DNA from 3 places in the Paenibacillus sp. NPDC058367 genome. Region 1 is predicted to be linked to each of the others. Evidence: predicted binding sites of a transcription regulator. Region 1 holds the regulator's gene; each other region holds the start of a gene.
The links. Region 1 encodes LexA, which represses DNA repair genes until DNA is damaged. Its sites were predicted from a motif close to CGAACATATGTTCG; they were not measured.

Region 1 (5,875 bases):
GAGTGCTTTGTTGAGAGCTTTTTAAAATAAATATGTCAAAATCATAAGAAATTGAAGGCTGTGATTTGATCGGTATAAACAATTAGCTGTTTGTATTCGATCGGAGATTCATAGTGAGTATAGGGTCTTACAGAAACATCATTAAGGACTACAAAGTTATAGCTGAAATTTTTATCGGGATGTTCCGCACCTAAATAAGATATGTATTCATCTACAATGACATCATCCATTAGAGATTTTAAGTCAAAAACATCCTCTTTATTGGAGGTGGAAGGGGAGATGGTCCCTTGAATACTGCCGAATGAGGTGAGTAAATTTACTTTTTTTCCACTCGCTTGATCGTTGTTTAACAATAAGCCAGAGAGTTTAACAAGTGCATCGACTTTAAAATCGACGAGGGTTCTAATTTTTGAGTTGTTCAAAACGAGACACTTCCTTTCAATTTGAAATCCTGTTAACATTATTCGACATATAACCACATAATTCCTATTAGGTCATCAAAAATACATAAATACAAACACGCCCCCTCCATTGAACCATGAGTGAGGCGTGTTTATCTTTAGAGATAGATTTAATTCCTGATCGTTACTCGTGTTCCAATCGGAACAATCGCAGCTAGTGCTAACACATCTTCATTGTACATACGAATACAACCGTGGGATACTTCGTGCCCTATGGATGAGGGATCATTATTTCCATGTATCCCATAGTGAGGCTTAGATAGACCCATCCAAAAGACCCCAAATGGACCACCTGGATCGGGTTGTTTGTTAATGATTGTGAATTCACCGAGTGGTGATTGAGTTAACATTTTACCGATTCCGACTGGGAAACCCCTGATCACAATGTCGTTATCAAGAAGATAAAGCATACGCTGCGTCAGATCAACTATAATCCGGTAATTTGGCATTGTGTAACACTCCTTTCTAATTAAGATATGAGGAGGATGCCTAAACGGTTATTCATTAAAAATGGTCATTTTAGCTTATGGGAACAAATGTTCTGTGATTGATAAATGGAGTTTGATAACAATAAAAAAGCTGTTCTGCATTTGCAGAACAGCTTTTAAAAAAATAAAAGAAAGTATATATTTTTACGATATACCCTATCCTTATACTTCTCGTAGAAACGGATACCGTCCTTTAAAGGGCGGTATCCGTTTTCGCTTGGTAGGAGTGCATACTTAGTGGATATCTCGAAATAATCCGATAACTCTGCCGAGAATGGTCACGCGATTAAGGCGAAGAGGCTCGTACGCCGGATTCTCCGGCTGAAGACGTATATGATCACGTTCTTTATAAAAAGTCTTAACGGTTGCTTCATCTTCTTCGGTCATAGCTACAACGATATCTCCGTTATCAGCCGTTTGTTGTTGACGAACAATAACATAGTCGCCATTCATAATCCCAGCTTCGACCATACTGTCACCTTGAACCGATAACATAAATACTTTGTTATCTCCAACATAGTGAGTTGGAAGCGGGAAGTAGTCTTCAATATTCTCAGTAGCAGTGATAGGAACCCCGGCGGTAACCTTACCTACGACAGGAATGCGAGCGACGGTTTGCGCGAAATGATGGACATTCTCGGAATCCTCTTGGCCAAGCAATTCTATCGCACGAGGCTTCGTTGGATCTCGACGGATAAGTCCCTTCTTCTCTAGCCGATCTAAATGACCGTGAACTGTGGAGCTGGAAGCAAGACCAACAGCTTCTCCAATCTCCCGGACGGAAGGAGGATAACCCTTGCTGCGGACTTCGCTACGTATAAATTCCAGGATCGCCAGCTGGCGACTTGAAATCTTTGACATTGGAATCAACCCCATATAGTAATGTTTGGGAAAATTATAACATAGAACTACCGTTCGCACAAACATAAGTTCTAACTATTATAAATATTAATTCGAAAGAGTTAATAAATGGTAGTCTTGTATTGATTGCGTTTCCTTCAACTAAACGATAAGAGTGATTCTTTATATGAAGAATATGGTAAATATTAACCTCTGAAAAAAAGAGAACAATTGTTCTAAAATAGTATTGAACAAAACACATGTTCGTGTTATTATAATTTCAAAAGTAAGAACAAGTGTTTGGAGGATGATATTCATGTTAAAATACAGTACATACCGTAGCATCTACGATAAAGCCCCAGTGGTTGAATCTTTAGGACATAATCCTATTACCCGTTATTCAGCTCAGATTAAAGAGATAACAGAGCTTTTGCTTGAAGGCTTGATGCGTTTGTTCCGAAGAGATTTTGTTATTAAACTGACATTGATCATTGTGCTCGTACTATCAGGACTTACAGTAGTAGGTAATGTATTTGCAGGATCTACTACTTTAATGAAGGATGAGAAGCGCGTAGTGGTTGAACGTGGAGATACACTTTGGAGTATTGCTCTTGAGAATAAACCTTCTGATATGAAAACGGCTGTATATATAGAAGGAATTAAAAAATTCAATGGCATTAAAGGTAGTCAGATTAATGCTGGAGATATTCTCACTTTACCTATATATTAATATTCTAAGAACATAATAAGAGGACATGAAGAGCTTGCAGGGAGTAAACCTTGACAAGCTCTTTTTCTCATGGCAGAGTTAGAATTAATTTATAAGGGGAGGGAAAGTTTTGAATATTGATGAGTTGGTCGCGCGTATTAACGAATTGGCACGCAAACAGAAGAGCGTAGGCCTTAATCAAGAGGAAACGGCGGAACGCGCCAAGCTTCGTGAAATTTATTTGGGGAATATTCGCAATAACTTCCGAGCACAATTGAATACGATTGAATTGGTCGATAATGATGAGCATGAACAAGGTAACAAGGGGCGTAAGCATTAACACCCTGTTCCTTTTCATAGATATTACTGGATGACTAGGGGGAACGCATATGGCCCGTTCTTGGGAAAGAATGGTTCAACGCAACACGCAGCAAATTAATAAGCAAAGAAAGAAACAGGGGAAGGAAACGATTTACGCATCTAAATCTAAATCTCCTGGTAAGAACAGCGAAACCTTTAAAGGCCGTAACATTGCATTTCCAGTAGTGTTATTAGTGCTTGGTACTATGTTTTGGATGATTGGTTCAGTGGACCAGGCCAAAGGTAATGGTATGCTTATGAATTGGCTAGGAGTCGTTTTGTACTACTTACTAGCGGCACTTTTGTTCTTCCGACGTCCGTACTTGAAGGTAGAGAATGCTAGACTATCTACTATAAAATTCAACCGCGAACGGTATCTGCCAGCTTCTGATATTGAGAAAATCATCCTTTCGCGTGGAGCTGTTGTAATTAAGCATAAAGGCAAACGCACGAAATGGATTTTTACCAGACTTATGAATCGTTATGATACACATGCGATGGGGACTCGACTGGAAGCATTCGCAAAAGCTCACCAAATTGAAGTAGTTCACGAATAGAAATTAACCAGCCATGGGAGAGGGAGACCTGTAATGCCAATTTCCGCCGTACTATTTGACCTTGATGATACACTGCTCTGGGATGATCGGAGCGTTAATGAAGCATTTCGTTCTGCATGTGAAGCCGCTGGGGATACGATTGATCCACAAGAACTGGAACTTGCGGTGCGTAAAGAAGCCATTGGACTATATGAATCCTACGAAACGAACCCGTTTACAAAGATGATTGGGATTAATCCGTTTGAAGCACTTTGGGGGAACTTTACTGCAGGTGAACAGCCGGAATTCCGTCAATTGCAGCAGCTTGCACCGGGGTATCGTAAAGAGGCATGGCGTCGTGGTCTTGCAGTACTTGGTGTAGAGGACGAAGCTCTTGCTGAGACATTAGCAGCCAAATTCGCAGCAGAGCGTAGAAATCGACCTTACATCTATGAAGAAACGATTCAGGTGCTTGAAGAACTGAAGGGGAAAGTGAAGCTATTGCTTCTGACTAATGGATGCCCTGCATTGCAACAAGAGAAACTAGATGGCGTACCTGAAATCGTTCCTTTCTTTGATCACATCGTGATTTCTGGAAGCTTCGGAAAAGGAAAGCCGGATAAGGAAATTTTTCTGCATGCCCTAGAACTTTTAGATATTGCACCTGAGCAAGGAGTTATGGTCGGAGATAAGCTTACAACGGATATTCGTGGTGGGCTGGCAACAGGTTTGACTACAGTTTGGATTAATAGAAAAGGCAAACAGCCAGATCCGGAAATTCAGCCGGATTATGAAATCAAACATCTTGGAGAGCTTCTTTCATTAGTCCAATCTTTATAAAATTTCATTCATTTAAGCTTAAAGAAGGCAGTGAGTTCCTAGGTATCTAGGAGACTTGCTGTCTTTTTTATATCTACATCATATTTAATATGATAGATGAGATTTACTAGTATATGATTTAAGTCACAAGAGTTTAGCTGAATTGATGCGAAATACTGAAAAACCAATAATAATGTGTATAATAGATGGAGAATGTATAACATGAATTGGTAGATTCTTAGTAATCAATTCGACTGGGAGGAATCTAAATGAAGATTTCAAGAACAATAGTTCCTTTATTATTAGGTGCAACACTTTTAGTATTGGGAGGATGTTCATCAGACCAAACTAAACATTCTGGCGTACATAATATGAATATGAACATGGACATGTCTATGGAACCTATCAAGGTCGAGTTACATTGGAATCCTGAAGAGGTTGTTGTAAATCAGAAGGTGACCTTTGAAGCAGTGGTGACGCAAGACAACTTGGCAGTAGATGATGCGAAAGAGGTTCTGTTCGAAATTGTGAGTAAAGATGATAGTGAACAGAAAATTGAATTTAAAGGGAAGCTAGTCAGTGATGGAATCTATCAAGCAGAGGGAACACTAACGAAAGAAGGACAATATATTGTTACATCACACGTAACTGCTAGAACTCAGCATTCTATGCCTAATAAAGAACTCTCTGTAAAACCATAATTAAAAGAATAGCAATTCCTATGATTACAGATAATGCAGAGTGGAAAGGAAGGCTTTTCGAAATTCCTTTATTCTGCTAAACTTACTCTAATGTTTTACTGGGGGGACTATACGTTGGCTAAATATACACTTGAGGAAAGCTTACAACAAAGAATATTAATTCTAGATGGTGCAATGGGCACAATGATCCAACAGGTGCCTCTGACAGGTGAGGATTTTGGTGGGGAAGAATTGGACGGCTGTAATGAAATGCTAGTATTAACTCGTCCAGAAGTAATTCAGACGATTCATGAGCAGTATCTTGAAGCAGGTGCTGATCTCATTGAAACGAATACATTTGGTGCAACGTCTGTTGTACTTGCTGAATATGATATTCCGCAGCGGGCTCGTGAAATTAATCTGGTTGCAGCAAAGCTAGCTCGCAATGCCGTTGATAAATATGATACACCAGATCGTCCCCGCTATGTCGTAGGTGCGATGGGTCCTACAACAAAGACACTCTCTGTTACAGGAGGCGTCACTTTCCAAGAGCTCGTTGATAGCTACGAGGAACAGGCAGTGGCATTGATTGATGGTCAAGTAGATGCGTTATTGCTAGAGACCTCTCAGGATACGCTGAACGTGAAAGCTGGAAGTATAGGTATTCGAAATGCATTTGAGAAGACGGGTATCAAATTGCCAGTGATGATTTCGGGAACAATAGAGCCGATGGGTACCACACTTGCTGGTCAGAACATTGAAGCATTCTATATTTCTTTAGAACATCTGAAGCCTATCTCAATAGGTCTGAACTGTGCGACGGGTCCAGAGTTCATGCGTGATCATATTCGTTCACTTTCTGCAATCTCTTCAGCGGCTGTGAGTTGTTATCCGAACGCTGGACTGCCAGATGAGAATGGGCATTATCATGAATCTCCTGATTCTCTTGCGCGTAAAATTGCTGCGTTTGCAGAAAAGGGAT
Region 2 (5,875 bases), on a different contig from region 1:
GTGTAATTTTCATTGTAGTTATTGGTGTTAGGTCTATAATTTTCCCCTGTGCGAATCTTATCTTTCATAATGCTCTCATGCTGATTCATCGTTCCCGTGGTGCCGTTCATTAGATTGCCTTCCGTATTCATCATCCGAGTGTTATTCACGGTACCATCCATGCCCGTATTCGCGTTCGGGATACCGCCTAAAGCGGCTGACCCGATTGGATTAGCGTAACTAGCTCCCATTATACTCATTGACAGTACAGTACCGCATGCAAGGCTTGTTATTAGCTTGTTCACAGTGTTATGCCTCCCTTTATGGTTAGTTATCACTGATAATTTCCCCTTGGGTGGCACTGTCTATACATGAATAGCTTTACTCTTTTACTACATTCACTGTCTTGCTTGCTGCGTCATACGTAACCTTTGCTCCAAGCGCCTCAGCCAGAGCACGCACGGGTACATACGTTACGCCGGTATCAAGAACACCATCCGTAAGTTTAGTGCCGTTTAAGGTTATCGTTACTTTAACGTCTTTGTTCACCTGGTCATCCTCCCCAGTAATTCTTTTTAAAGCTTCATTGACCTGATCCGTCGTAGGACGTTTACCTGCCCGAAGTTGAGTCGTGGTTAAGCCGAAGGCCATTTGCAGATGTGAATAATCTTTAAAAGACGTCCAGTCTCCTCCCCACTCAAGCCCTAGCTGTTTTCCCACCTGTACAACCTCTTGCCAGTCCGCTATTTTATCTTTATCACCATCACGATTCATATCCCAGGAAATACCATTTCCATCCGGCAGCAAAAGCGCAAAATCAAACGCAAGGCCATAATTGTGATAGCTGGTTCCACCCTTGGCGTTGGTAACTATAGGTCCAGGCTTACTTCTCCCCTGCGCATACAAGGCATTTTGTTCAGCAATCGACCGCAATCCCTGAGTAATAACGATGGGCACTCCTCTGGCATAGCTTTGCTGTATCAAAGCCTTCGCCCCTGCTGCCAAAACAGGATGAAGCCCAACAAGCCTCGCCGCCGATTTGTCCCTCACTTGATCTAAAGTCAGCATAGAATCACCCCTTGGTATAATCAATGATCCCGCTTCCCCATTCGCTTGTACTAATACCCCTGCTTGCCTTAGCATACAAGCATAAATGTCTTCGGCGTCCATATAAGGAAGGACGATAAGCGTTTAAGCGAGAAATATAAGACATAAAGGATAGGTGCATAACTTATACTTTCTTATATTTTAAAAAAAGACCCCGGTATCCCCGAGATCTCCCCTGAAAAGCACCTATTCATAGCTTCTTCACCTTGGATCATTTCTACAAAAAAGGGCAAAATATTAGCGAAAGGTGGGAACACATATGGACATTCATAGTGATAGCTATAAAGTTGCTGCCCTGAGCGAGCAGGAAGAAGCACTCGAAATTATTCGAAATGCTGAAGCTTCCATTGCACATCTGACCGGCAACCCAACGTTGACCCTAATTGCTTATGAAAAAAGTGAAGTCAGCAGTTCTCAGCATTAGACGATGTAAACCTCCACTAGATCATCTACATTGATCCACTTCCATTCCTCCGCCCACTGCAGCTTAAACTCACGCGAGTGGGTGTGAATGGAAGTCACAAAACCACTAATTGTCGTATTCTCAAAAGGATCAAACAGCACAACAGTGACGCGCACATGACTCCGTAACGATAAGGCCAGTGTACATTCGATCTCCTCCAGCTTCTGCTCATCCAGAATAGGCTTAATGCGGCGCAGGGTCTCCCGTTCATCCCTAATAATTCTTACCTTATGCTCCGGCAGCATCATGCGACTACTTTCCCACAGTCCGTTTTTCTCCAGCTTTTTGCCCATGGTAACCCCTCCCTAATTTCTATACTTATTCCGCTACACACGAACGTATGTTTGTATTATATCCACACCTTCGCTGAATAATCAATAATCAGGAAAAAGATCCCACTTTAAAATCCTCCTCTTTTATCTAAAAGTTGTATAATATTGAATATCTAATTGAGAGGAGCTTTCCACTTGAAAAAAAACAATGCCCTGCTCATCCTAATTCCCGTATTATTCCTGTGTCTATACCCCCTCGTATATCGAAGCAGTACCCTCTCAGGCCTAACAAAAGGAATCGTAGCCGGCTTATTTATAGGATTGGCAGTGTTACCTCTACTCAAGCTCAAAATCGCATCAAAAAGACGCTGACAGTTGAACTGTTCAGCGTCTAAATTTCGATCTATTCTTGAACTTTCTCTGATTCAGCGGTGGACTGACCATCAGCATCGATGAGTCCTGTTGCTTCTCTTGCTTCATTAAGCTTGGAAATGCCGTATAGCATCGCGACGTCAGCGTTCTGATTCAATTCCTCGAACTTCTCAGCAGTGACCTCTGCGGAATCAGCACCTTGAGAGGCCTGTTCTTTTAGAGAATAAGCACTTTGAAAAGCAATTTTGGACTCATCAAGCAGTTTACGAATGTCTTCGGGCAAGCTAGAGGAAATTTTCACTTTTTCAGCCTGATTGGATAGTTCTGTTGCGGTCTTCTGGAATTCGTTAATCTTCTTCTCCAACTGCCTGTCCGAAAGTTCTCCTGCTGAATAAGCAGCAATAGCTTCGTTGAACTCCGCTAAAGATGATTTTCCTAATTCATCAAGTTTAGACATTTCATTGTAGAAGTTTTGCACGGTTTCCTGCACTTCTTCTTCCGAGGCAGGTGCCGATGAAGTTGAATTATTATTGCTGCAGGCGCTAAGGATGACAGTCAGCATTAGCGTTCCTATTAGTAACACTTTTTTCATTATTTATCCCTCCACTTAACAGAATAATGTCGGTTTGTGTAAAGCGCAAATGAAATTTATGTAAAATGACTATTATGTTATAATTATTTCAATTGTAATCAGGGAAGGAGAGTATTTATGCCTTATTGCACAACCTGCGGATCAGAATATAAGCAGGGCGCTAAATTTTGTGGAGAATGCGGATCTAGCATTGACGGCACTGCTCCAGTGACCGCCCGCCGTCCATCAGCAAATCAAAATGCTACTCAAGAAGTCGTTCTCTGGAAAGGCAAACCAGCCAGTATCTCTGATCGCCTCAAAGGAATCGTACGCCTAAACACGACTACGTACACCATTACAAGCCAGCGCATTATGGTAAAGACCGGACTTATCGGTAAAAATGTCGAAGAAATCGAATTACTGCGTGTACGCGATTTATCCGTAGCACAATCTATCATGGACCGGATGCTCGGCATCGGTACATTAACTGTATTTTCTGATGATGCCTCAGCGCCGCAGCTTCTTTTCCGAAAAATCCATGATGCCCAAACCGTCAAGGATGTTCTGCGCAAAGCTGTTCGTGACGAGAAGATCGCCAACAACATTAGCTACCGTGAACAAATCTAAGATTCTTTCACATTAAAAAAAGCCCCGAAATCCGGGGCTTTTTCGCTAATATTCCAATGCTCGAATCAGTTCGGATATCGTCTTATGGAAGATAAAACGCTCCTGCTGGAATAATCCCTTTGGGTTGGCTAGGACTTTCCCACTGCAATACAATTCGCGCGTCCCCCTCATTCTCATAGTACTCCACTTTTATTTCATGTAGCTTGCCAGCAATCAGATTCACACTGCCTTTTCGCTCCTGTCCACTCTGATTCACCCAGCTATCAATGATCAGCCCTCCATCAATCCACACCCGTACCCCGTCATCAGAGGAGGAGTAAATGGTATAGGTTTCACTATAGGCTGCAGTCAGTTTTCCACTCCACCGTACAGAAAAAGCGTCGACACGAATGGCTGGATCAGGCGAACCCTGTTTCCACGAAAATTGGATGTTAGCATCGGTTCGCGTCAGCGCAGGTGCGCCGCTAAGAGTCATGTTATTGTAATATTGCCCCCATAGTCCACTCTGCAGCACACTGTCTCCCTCAGCGGCTACAATTGCCGCCTCAGCAGCATACTCTTCCCGCGTGAATACAAAGTTGTCATTCATATAGGCTCTAATTACCGCATCGGTATTCTTCTCATAAAGAAGCTTGCCCCAGGTCATCTGATAAGACCATTTGGGCTGTGATTTAGATAGTAGTGCAGGGGACGGTAGCTCTCCATTTTCTCCAATCGCTATCACTTTTCCACGACCCAGATCCCATAGACTATCATAATGACTCCCCTTAAAATCCCCATCATAGATATCTAGTGCCAGTACATCTACTTTGTCACCGCTTGGGTAGTATTCGGCAGGGTCATCACTCCACTGATTTTTGGCGTTTGGGCTCCAGACCCACAATAAATTATGCAGCTTATGATAGCTGGTGAAACGGTCAAACATAAGGTTCCACAGTCCCACGTAGTTGATCTTCTTCCCCCACCAGAACCATCCGCCATTCATTTCATGATACGGCCGCCAGAGCACAGGAACACCTGCATCATTTAGTTTTTTTAAAGAAAGGGCTATCTTATCCAGATCAGCGATCAGTGCGTTGTACTGAGAGGTACCCGGGGTTATATATTTGTCAAAATCAGCGTTGCTTATGCTCGTAGATACGTTATCCCAAGCTGGCGCAGTCCCTGGCAACTGTGCGTGATAGCTAATCGTTACGATTCCACCGGCTTTATACCAGCGAATAGCGCTGCTAACGACCCAATCCCGCTGATTGTCTATTAGTGCCGCCGTCTGATTATTGATTGCCCCCAGCTCATAGCCGTGAAGGGCGGCGAATTGCCCGCTAGTATTTTTCAGCTTACCATTGAACTCATCCGCGCTCTCCAAATAATCATGTTGTCCACTAATCCATCCTTTTCCTTGCAGAAAATAAAGGGTATTCAACAATTTCTGAGCAGAAGGTACCGTTTCCGAATCCGCCGGAGCCATTTGCAATTTACGATACGCGATTTGCCACTGAACATCGCTCACAAACCTCGATGCCGAATCAACCATATTTCGAAGATTGCGCTGTTCCATCCACTCTCACATCCTTTTAACTTTTTTAAGTTATAGTATGGGGACAATAGTGACATGAACTCAGCGAATGGACATGAAGTTGTAATTTAATTTAGGACAGTGTAAGGAACTGCTGAATAAATTCACGGCTCAATAAAAAAAAGGAGCCCGGCGGCTCCTGACTATATCTCCAATTTACCTCGTATATCTCAGCGGTAGTAATTCAGAAATATCATATTTAGCTAACCGGCCGTCCTCGGATACAATAACTTTGCAATCCTTCCCGTAATCAGCAATTAACTCACGGCACATCCCGCAGGGAGAAACTACTTTAATTTCTCTTTCCTCGCTGTCCGGATCAGAATGCCTTACCGCAACAATCGTATCAAATTCCTTGTAGCCTTCGGATATCGCTTTTCCAATCACCATCGCTTCTGCACAGACTGTAATTCGTCCCATGCTAGCTTCTACATGTACCGCTGTAAAGATTTCCCCCGTCTTAGTACGGAGCGCCGCCCCTACATGGTGTCTTCCCCATTCATAGCGTCTAGTAATAATATCTTCAGCAGAGGCAATAAGCGTCTGATCTTCAATCGTAATCAAATACTCCATATCCAATTCCGTCCTCCTCTTATTTTTCCTAAGTATATTAAATCGCACTGCATTATGATATAAGATATACTATTTTAAGTTCCAAAAAAGGAGGAGCAGATTTGAAAATACAGAAATTACTCACCGGTCTCATCATTGTTGTGTTACTTGCTTTGGGCGGTTACTGGTATGAACAGAACGGAGATCCGGCAGCCCCATCGTCCACATCCGATTCAGAAGTTGTTCAGCTGATCTTCCCATCAGATCGTTATCCTGAGACCGCTAAGCACATTCAGGACGCAATTGCTAAAGGGGAGTCCGCGACGTGCACGATTAACCGTGAGCAGGCTGAAGAC
Region 3 (5,875 bases), on a different contig from region 1:
GGAAATCAACCACACATCTGCGCGTTTCATAAAAATCTCCCTTATTTTTTAATTAAAATCCAGACTTATTAATTATAACGGTCTACCCTCAATCCTTCAATCAATGTTGGGGTTTAATGTAAGTTTTAGAGACCAGTTCACAAAATAGGCACGCAAAATAACCCCCACAGCCCCATTTACTCTGGCTTTCTAGCTTTTCCGAATTAATCCACAAATAATCCAGCATACGATATATTCAAATCAAACGCTTTCTCTTGCTCTGCTTGTTCCCCTTCTAAATCAAACAACCCTTATCTTGGAATTCATTATTATATTTGCCTTTTAAACAATACTGTGTTATATTTATATCGTATTTGTTTTTCGATATATTGAATATCCCCATCAAGAAGATGTCAGGCCGACTATTTTACACTTCGGCAATTTGGACACAGAGGCTTCATGTTTTCTTGCAGAAACTTTCCTTTTTATGAGACTAAATTCGAAATATAGCATTCCGATTCACACTGGCGCGGTCAATGGAGCCGCAAGGGCAAAAGAGAGGTAGGGCTTTTGTCGTATTGGAAGGATTATTCTCGCCACACGGCTGCTGGAAATAACAAGGAATTAAGACACCCGTTACTCACGAACGGCGGGGGATGAATATAACGAAAAAGCATGGCTGTACGAACCTTACATAAGGACACATGCCATGTGTGGAAAAATATAGGCGCCCGATAACCGCTACCTAGCGGATATCGGGCGCTGTCTACGTTCAGGGCATCTAATTTACATACTGATTCACAAAAGCTGTTACTACGTTTATATACCCCGTCTTATCCATATCGTAAGCTAACCCATGCCCTGCTTGCGGCACTACGAACTTCTCTTTGGGACTCTGACATGACTCATACAATTCATTCATCATACTATATGGTACAAAATTATCGGCATCCCCATGAATAAAAAGAATCGGCACCTTCGCCTTCCTCACCTGTTTCAAGGCAGACGCTTCACTAAAACCATACCCTGCTTTCAAACGAGTAATTAGACTCGCACTTTGAATAAAAGGGAAACTTGGCAAGCGATACATACGCCGTAGTTGGTAGGCTAATTGTGCTTTAACTGAGCTGTAAGCACAGTCCGAGACAATAGCTTTGACCTGCGACGGGAGATTTTCGCCTGAGGTCATTAGCACTGTAGCACCACCCATAGAGACCCCATGTAGTACAACTTGAGCACTGGGCCCAGTCTTTTCAATTATATAATCAATCCACTGCAAATAATCCTTGCGCTCATGCCATCCAAAACCAATATAATTCCCAGCGCTTTCCCCATGTCCCCTGGCATCGGGAATCAGGATATTAAAGCCCAGTCTCTCGTAATAGATTTTGGCGTACGCCCCCATGTCCTTCCCTTTTCCAGAATAACCATGAGCTAGAATCGCTGTACGACCTTCAGCACGATCCGAAAGGAGCAAGTACCCTCTTAGTTGTAGCCCGTCCTCAGATGTAATCTCCACATTCTCAAAGCTCTGACTAGAGATCCAATCCTTCCCCTCACCCCAAGAAGCCCCGGCAACCGGGGGATCAACCTTCAAATCACGATTATTACTCAGGAATTCCTTCGGTGCTCGTTTAATAGCAATTCCATAAAAGAAAAAGCCCGCATAGATCAGAGCTCCTATGGCGATGACAGCGCTAATGAAGAACCATACCAATTCATCTTCCCCGTCCTTTCCTCATATCCGTTGTAAATCAGTATAACATCTACTTAGAATGCGCCAAAATATAACAATCATAACAAAAGAAAACCGCCATCGGAATATGTCCCGAAAGCGGCTTTACTATTCTCCACGGCATAACTTGTATTCAAGCTACAATCACCGTTTATTATTTCTTGCTCGAGAATCTATTTCTCATTAGCAATCCAATAAGTGCAAAACCTAGACCAGTTACATAATAAGGGACTGAACTTGATTCTCCCGTTTTTGGAAGTTCATCCACAGGTGGATTACCTAGCGGGATTGTATCATCCACTACAGCAATATCCTCTGGTGACGGCGTTGGTGTTACTGTCAATACTGGTCCTAATGGAATCTCCTCCTCATCAACAAGTACCTCTGTATTGCTCGACGGTGTTGGTGTTGGTACTGGTGCTGGAGTCGACGAAGCTACAGGGCCCAGCGGCACAGGATCATCATTAACAACGATAGTACCAATTACAAATGATGGTGTTGGTGTCGGGAACACCGGAGGCTCCGGCGTCGGTGTTGGCGTCACTTCTGATGAAGGTGTCGGTGTTGGCGTTACTTCCGGCGACGGTGTCGGTGTTGGCGTTACTTCCGGCGTTGGTGTTGGCGTCACGGTCGGCGTTGGTGTTGGTGTTGGCGTCACGGTCGGCGTTGGTGTTGGCGTCACGGTCGGCGTTGGTGTTGGCGTCACGGTCGGCGTTGGTGTTGGTGTCACGGTCGGCGTTGGTGTTGGCGTCACGGTCGGCGTTGGTGTTGGCGTCACGATCGGCGTTGGTGTTGGCGTCACGGTCGGCGTTGGTGTTGGTGTCACGGTCGGCGTTGGTGTTGGTGTCACGGTCGGCGTTGGTGTTGGCGTCACGGTCGGCGTTGGTGTTGGCGTCACGGTCGGCGTTGGTGTTGGTGTCACGATCGGCGTTGGTGTTGGCGTCACGATCGGCGTTGGCTTTGGTGTGTGTGTTGGCTTTGGTGTGTGTGTTGGCTTCGGCGTTTGTGTTGGCTTCGGTGTGTGTGTTGGCTTCGGCGTTGGTGTTGGCTTCGGTGTCGGTGTCACGCACGGCGTAGGCGTCACGGTCGGCGTTGGTGTTACGGTCGGCGTTGGTGTTGGCGTCACGGTCGGCGTCGGTGTTGGTGTCACGGTTGGCGTTGGTGTTGGCGTCACGGTTGGTGTCGGTGTTGGTGTCACGGTCGGCGTCGGTGTTGGCGTCACGGTCGGCGTTGGTGTTGGCGTCACGGTCGGCGTTGGTGTTGGTGTTACGGTTGGTGTCGGTGTTGGTGCCACGGTCGGCGTTGGTGTCGGAGGTGGTTCTTCCCCTCCATATGGATACCAATGCATCTGCACCCCACCAGCAAATCCCTTTGCAATCAGCGTCCCATGCAGTTCACCGGAATTATAAGTTACTTTTGCAAGCGGAGCTAGGATAGTTCCTTCTATTGTTAAACTTCCAATGTCAACAGTGCTAGCTTCATAAAAATTAAATAATACCTTGTTAGGGCTACCTCCCCAGATTTGAAAGCTTGGAATGTTAACTGAACTTCCGCTAACGTTAATGATAACTGTGGCGCTATTTGCAATATTAAACTGTAAGCCATTAGCACCAGCGAAATCGGCAGCACTAAGATTAAGAACGTTAAATGGTTCCGGAGCATCAATCGTTATTTTCCCATATTCCTTTTTGAAAGTTCCTATTGTAGCAAGCGAAGAGAATTCATTAGAACGTCCAATAAGAAATTGCTCTTCAGCATCAAAATCAATAGGAGTCCCTTTTCTCGCTGGTTCTTTAAGATCTACACCGTTGCTGGAAAAAACACCACCATAAACGGATGCTCCATGAACAGTCCCATTAGTAAAACTGATGTCATTACCAGCGATAAGAACATCTCCACCTGGATTATCCTTGGATACGCCGTAATTCTGCAAAGTAATATTACCTTTGGCCGCAAGGCGCCCATGAACCTGATCATTAGATTGTTTGAAATCCCCAAAAATAAAAGTATTAAAATTCCCTGCAATACCTAACACAGGTGTAGGAGTATAGGGAAGCACCTCCCCAGCCGCATTTACCAAATGACCTCCAGAAAGACCACTACCTACCGTCAATATCCCCGCTAATACTAGTGCAAGCAGCGGTTTCATTCTTCTTTTCAAAAAGCACACCTCCTAAATCTATGATTTATATTTAATCAGAATAATTACCAGAAACTCTAAAGGACCTAACAACAAAAAAGACCGCCAAAAAAGAAGTGGAATTCCCTTCTCATGGCAGTCGGACGGTCATAGCGCATTTAAGACACTTTAGACTCCTGGACTTTGCGTCCCACCCTTTCAGGCGGTTTGCTATTATCATGATAATATATGTATTGACTTGCGGATTAGAACTAGCATTTTAAGCATCCTATTAAATAATCGTCTATGACTTTTAATACTTTTGAACTAATAATAGTTTAGCGCTCCATTCCTACAATTGTCAATCAATTCCTTTTGATATTCATACGCGTAAGCAAGCACAAAAAAAGCGCCTAAAGGCGCTTCACACAAAGGTTTTCCTTCAATTTTAAAGTAACTTTATCCAACCTAATATCGATATCCATAATGGAATACTTAGAATCAAACCAAATACCATTCCACGGTGGAGACTTCCTTCCTCTTTCATCCTAATTCTCCCTTTATATAAGTCTGAAGCATTATTTTTTATTATTACAATTTTAATATATTTTATTCTTTCTAATTTAGTTGTGAATTCAATCACATTGGACTATCTGTTTAGAAATACCATTGATTATTTTTGGAATATCGGGGTAGAATACGAATATACGTTCCCATTAGAGGTGATGAGATTCATGAATAGAGCTGAAAGCAGGGACAACATGCTGGTCAAATCTTATTTATTGCTTCCGATGATTTTATCAGCTTTCGAACGGGACTCCGCCATTCTATCTGCACATTTACGAACACCTACCCCCTATCTGGAGGTTCTTGAAACAGCCGCAGCAGTTGCTACAACAGATCTAAGAGATGTTCGTTCAGAGATGAGAAAACGGGGAATCAAGGTTTATGAGCAGAACAGACTTAACACGGGGATAGAAGCCAAATTTATATGTCGTGGATACCATGAACGAATGCTGTTGTTAAACGACATCGTCGCTGCCCAAGCTGCCATTCATATGCGCAGATATCTCGGTCTGGATATTTCATCTTTTAAGAGCTATGAAGAGCAGTATCAGATTAAGTGAAGTAGCGAAGAAGCTGCCCCCCTCCCTCATTTAATTAGCGAACAAAAAAATAGGCCTTACCATGGGAGTTGGCAAGACCTGAGAGATTTATACCACAAAACACTGGGGGGTGTTTGGTGTCTTCAATATATACCTTGAACCTGAAAATAAGATGATGCTCACATGAAAATTACATTAAAAACTTCAATTCGTCGCTTAGGCTATCCGCTTGGCACTTTTGATTTCCAACCAAAGAGGCCCGCTTCGCCGACAGAGAAAATCGACCGATTGATAGTTAGCCACGAGTGCTTTGAACAAATTGTTTCAAAATGATATAGTGAATTCGTTCTCACAGGATGACTTGATAGCAGGTTGTAAAACATAATAAAGTCGGGACCTGAGTACGGAGCGACAACAGGCGTTTGCCTTTTCGTTGAATATTTTCTGAAGGAGGGTAATAGCCCATGAGTGATGAAATCTGTATACCGCCTGGCATTCAACAGAAGGACACTAGCTTTGGCTACACCTTGTCTATTATTAGCGGTAAATATAAAATGACTATTCTCTACTATCTCTCTGAAAACAAGATCGTGCGGTTCAATGAACTGCAACGGGGTATCGGTACAATACCTTTTAAGACATTAAGCGTTATGTTGAAAGAACTGGAAGCCGACTGTCTCGTCAGGCGCGAGGAATTCCCCCAGATTCCCCCTAAAGTTGAGTATTCCTTGACCGAGAAGGGCCAATCGCTTATTCCGGTGCTGGATATGATGTGCACTTGGGGAGAGAAAAACTTCGTTCCAGCCGCGCAAGAGATAACCATACCTTTTACGATTTAACGACAACTTATGACAAAAGCAGCATTTCCATTAATGAAAATGCTGCTTTTTGCTTCAAATCTAATTACATATTTTCGATAAATTCAACATAGCCTTG

Region 2: the regulator LexA is predicted to act here: its motif matches at 1,883-1,896, upstream of ACFWMP_RS19480 (YolD-like family protein).
Region 3: the regulator LexA is predicted to act here: its motif matches at 4,534-4,547, upstream of ACFWMP_RS25015 (YhjD family protein).

Annotation. Positions count from the first base shown of each region.
Region 1 covers NZ_JBHXIZ010000002.1:781,404-787,278, forward strand. The annotation lists gene ACFWMP_RS14435 (hypothetical protein) at 42-422, opposite strand; gene ACFWMP_RS14440 (L,D-transpeptidase) at 572-910, opposite strand; gene lexA (transcriptional repressor LexA) at 1,184-1,810, opposite strand; gene ACFWMP_RS14450 (LysM peptidoglycan-binding domain-containing protein) at 2,106-2,519, shown strand; gene ACFWMP_RS14455 (DUF896 domain-containing protein) at 2,629-2,838, shown strand; gene ACFWMP_RS14460 (hypothetical protein) at 2,888-3,415, shown strand; gene ACFWMP_RS14465 (HAD family hydrolase) at 3,449-4,234, shown strand; gene ACFWMP_RS14470 (FixH family protein) at 4,483-4,914, shown strand; gene metH (methionine synthase) at 5,089-5,875, shown strand, end outside.
Region 2 covers NZ_JBHXIZ010000003.1:592,110-597,984, forward strand. The annotation lists gene ACFWMP_RS19465 (hypothetical protein) at 1-284, opposite strand, end outside; gene ACFWMP_RS19470 (M15 family metallopeptidase) at 361-1,047, opposite strand; gene ACFWMP_RS19475 (hypothetical protein) at 1,346-1,510, shown strand; gene ACFWMP_RS19480 (YolD-like family protein) at 1,507-1,842, opposite strand; gene ACFWMP_RS19485 (hypothetical protein) at 2,225-2,785, opposite strand; gene ACFWMP_RS19490 (PH domain-containing protein) at 2,903-3,391, shown strand; gene ACFWMP_RS19495 (glycosyl hydrolase) at 3,474-4,949, opposite strand; gene ACFWMP_RS19500 (cytidine deaminase) at 5,124-5,540, opposite strand; gene ACFWMP_RS19505 (NucA/NucB deoxyribonuclease domain-containing protein) at 5,648-5,875, shown strand, end outside.
Region 3 covers NZ_JBHXIZ010000005.1:385,280-391,154, reverse strand. The annotation lists gene ACFWMP_RS25030 (NusG domain II-containing protein) at 1-30, opposite strand, end outside; gene ACFWMP_RS25025 (alpha/beta hydrolase) at 761-1,696, opposite strand; gene ACFWMP_RS25020 (choice-of-anchor A family protein) at 1,869-3,875, opposite strand; cyclic di-GMP riboswitch class I at 3,986-4,076, opposite strand; gene ACFWMP_RS25015 (YhjD family protein) at 4,568-4,960, shown strand; gene ACFWMP_RS25010 (winged helix-turn-helix transcriptional regulator) at 5,404-5,778, shown strand; gene ACFWMP_RS25005 (NAD(P)H-dependent oxidoreductase) at 5,843-5,875, opposite strand, start outside.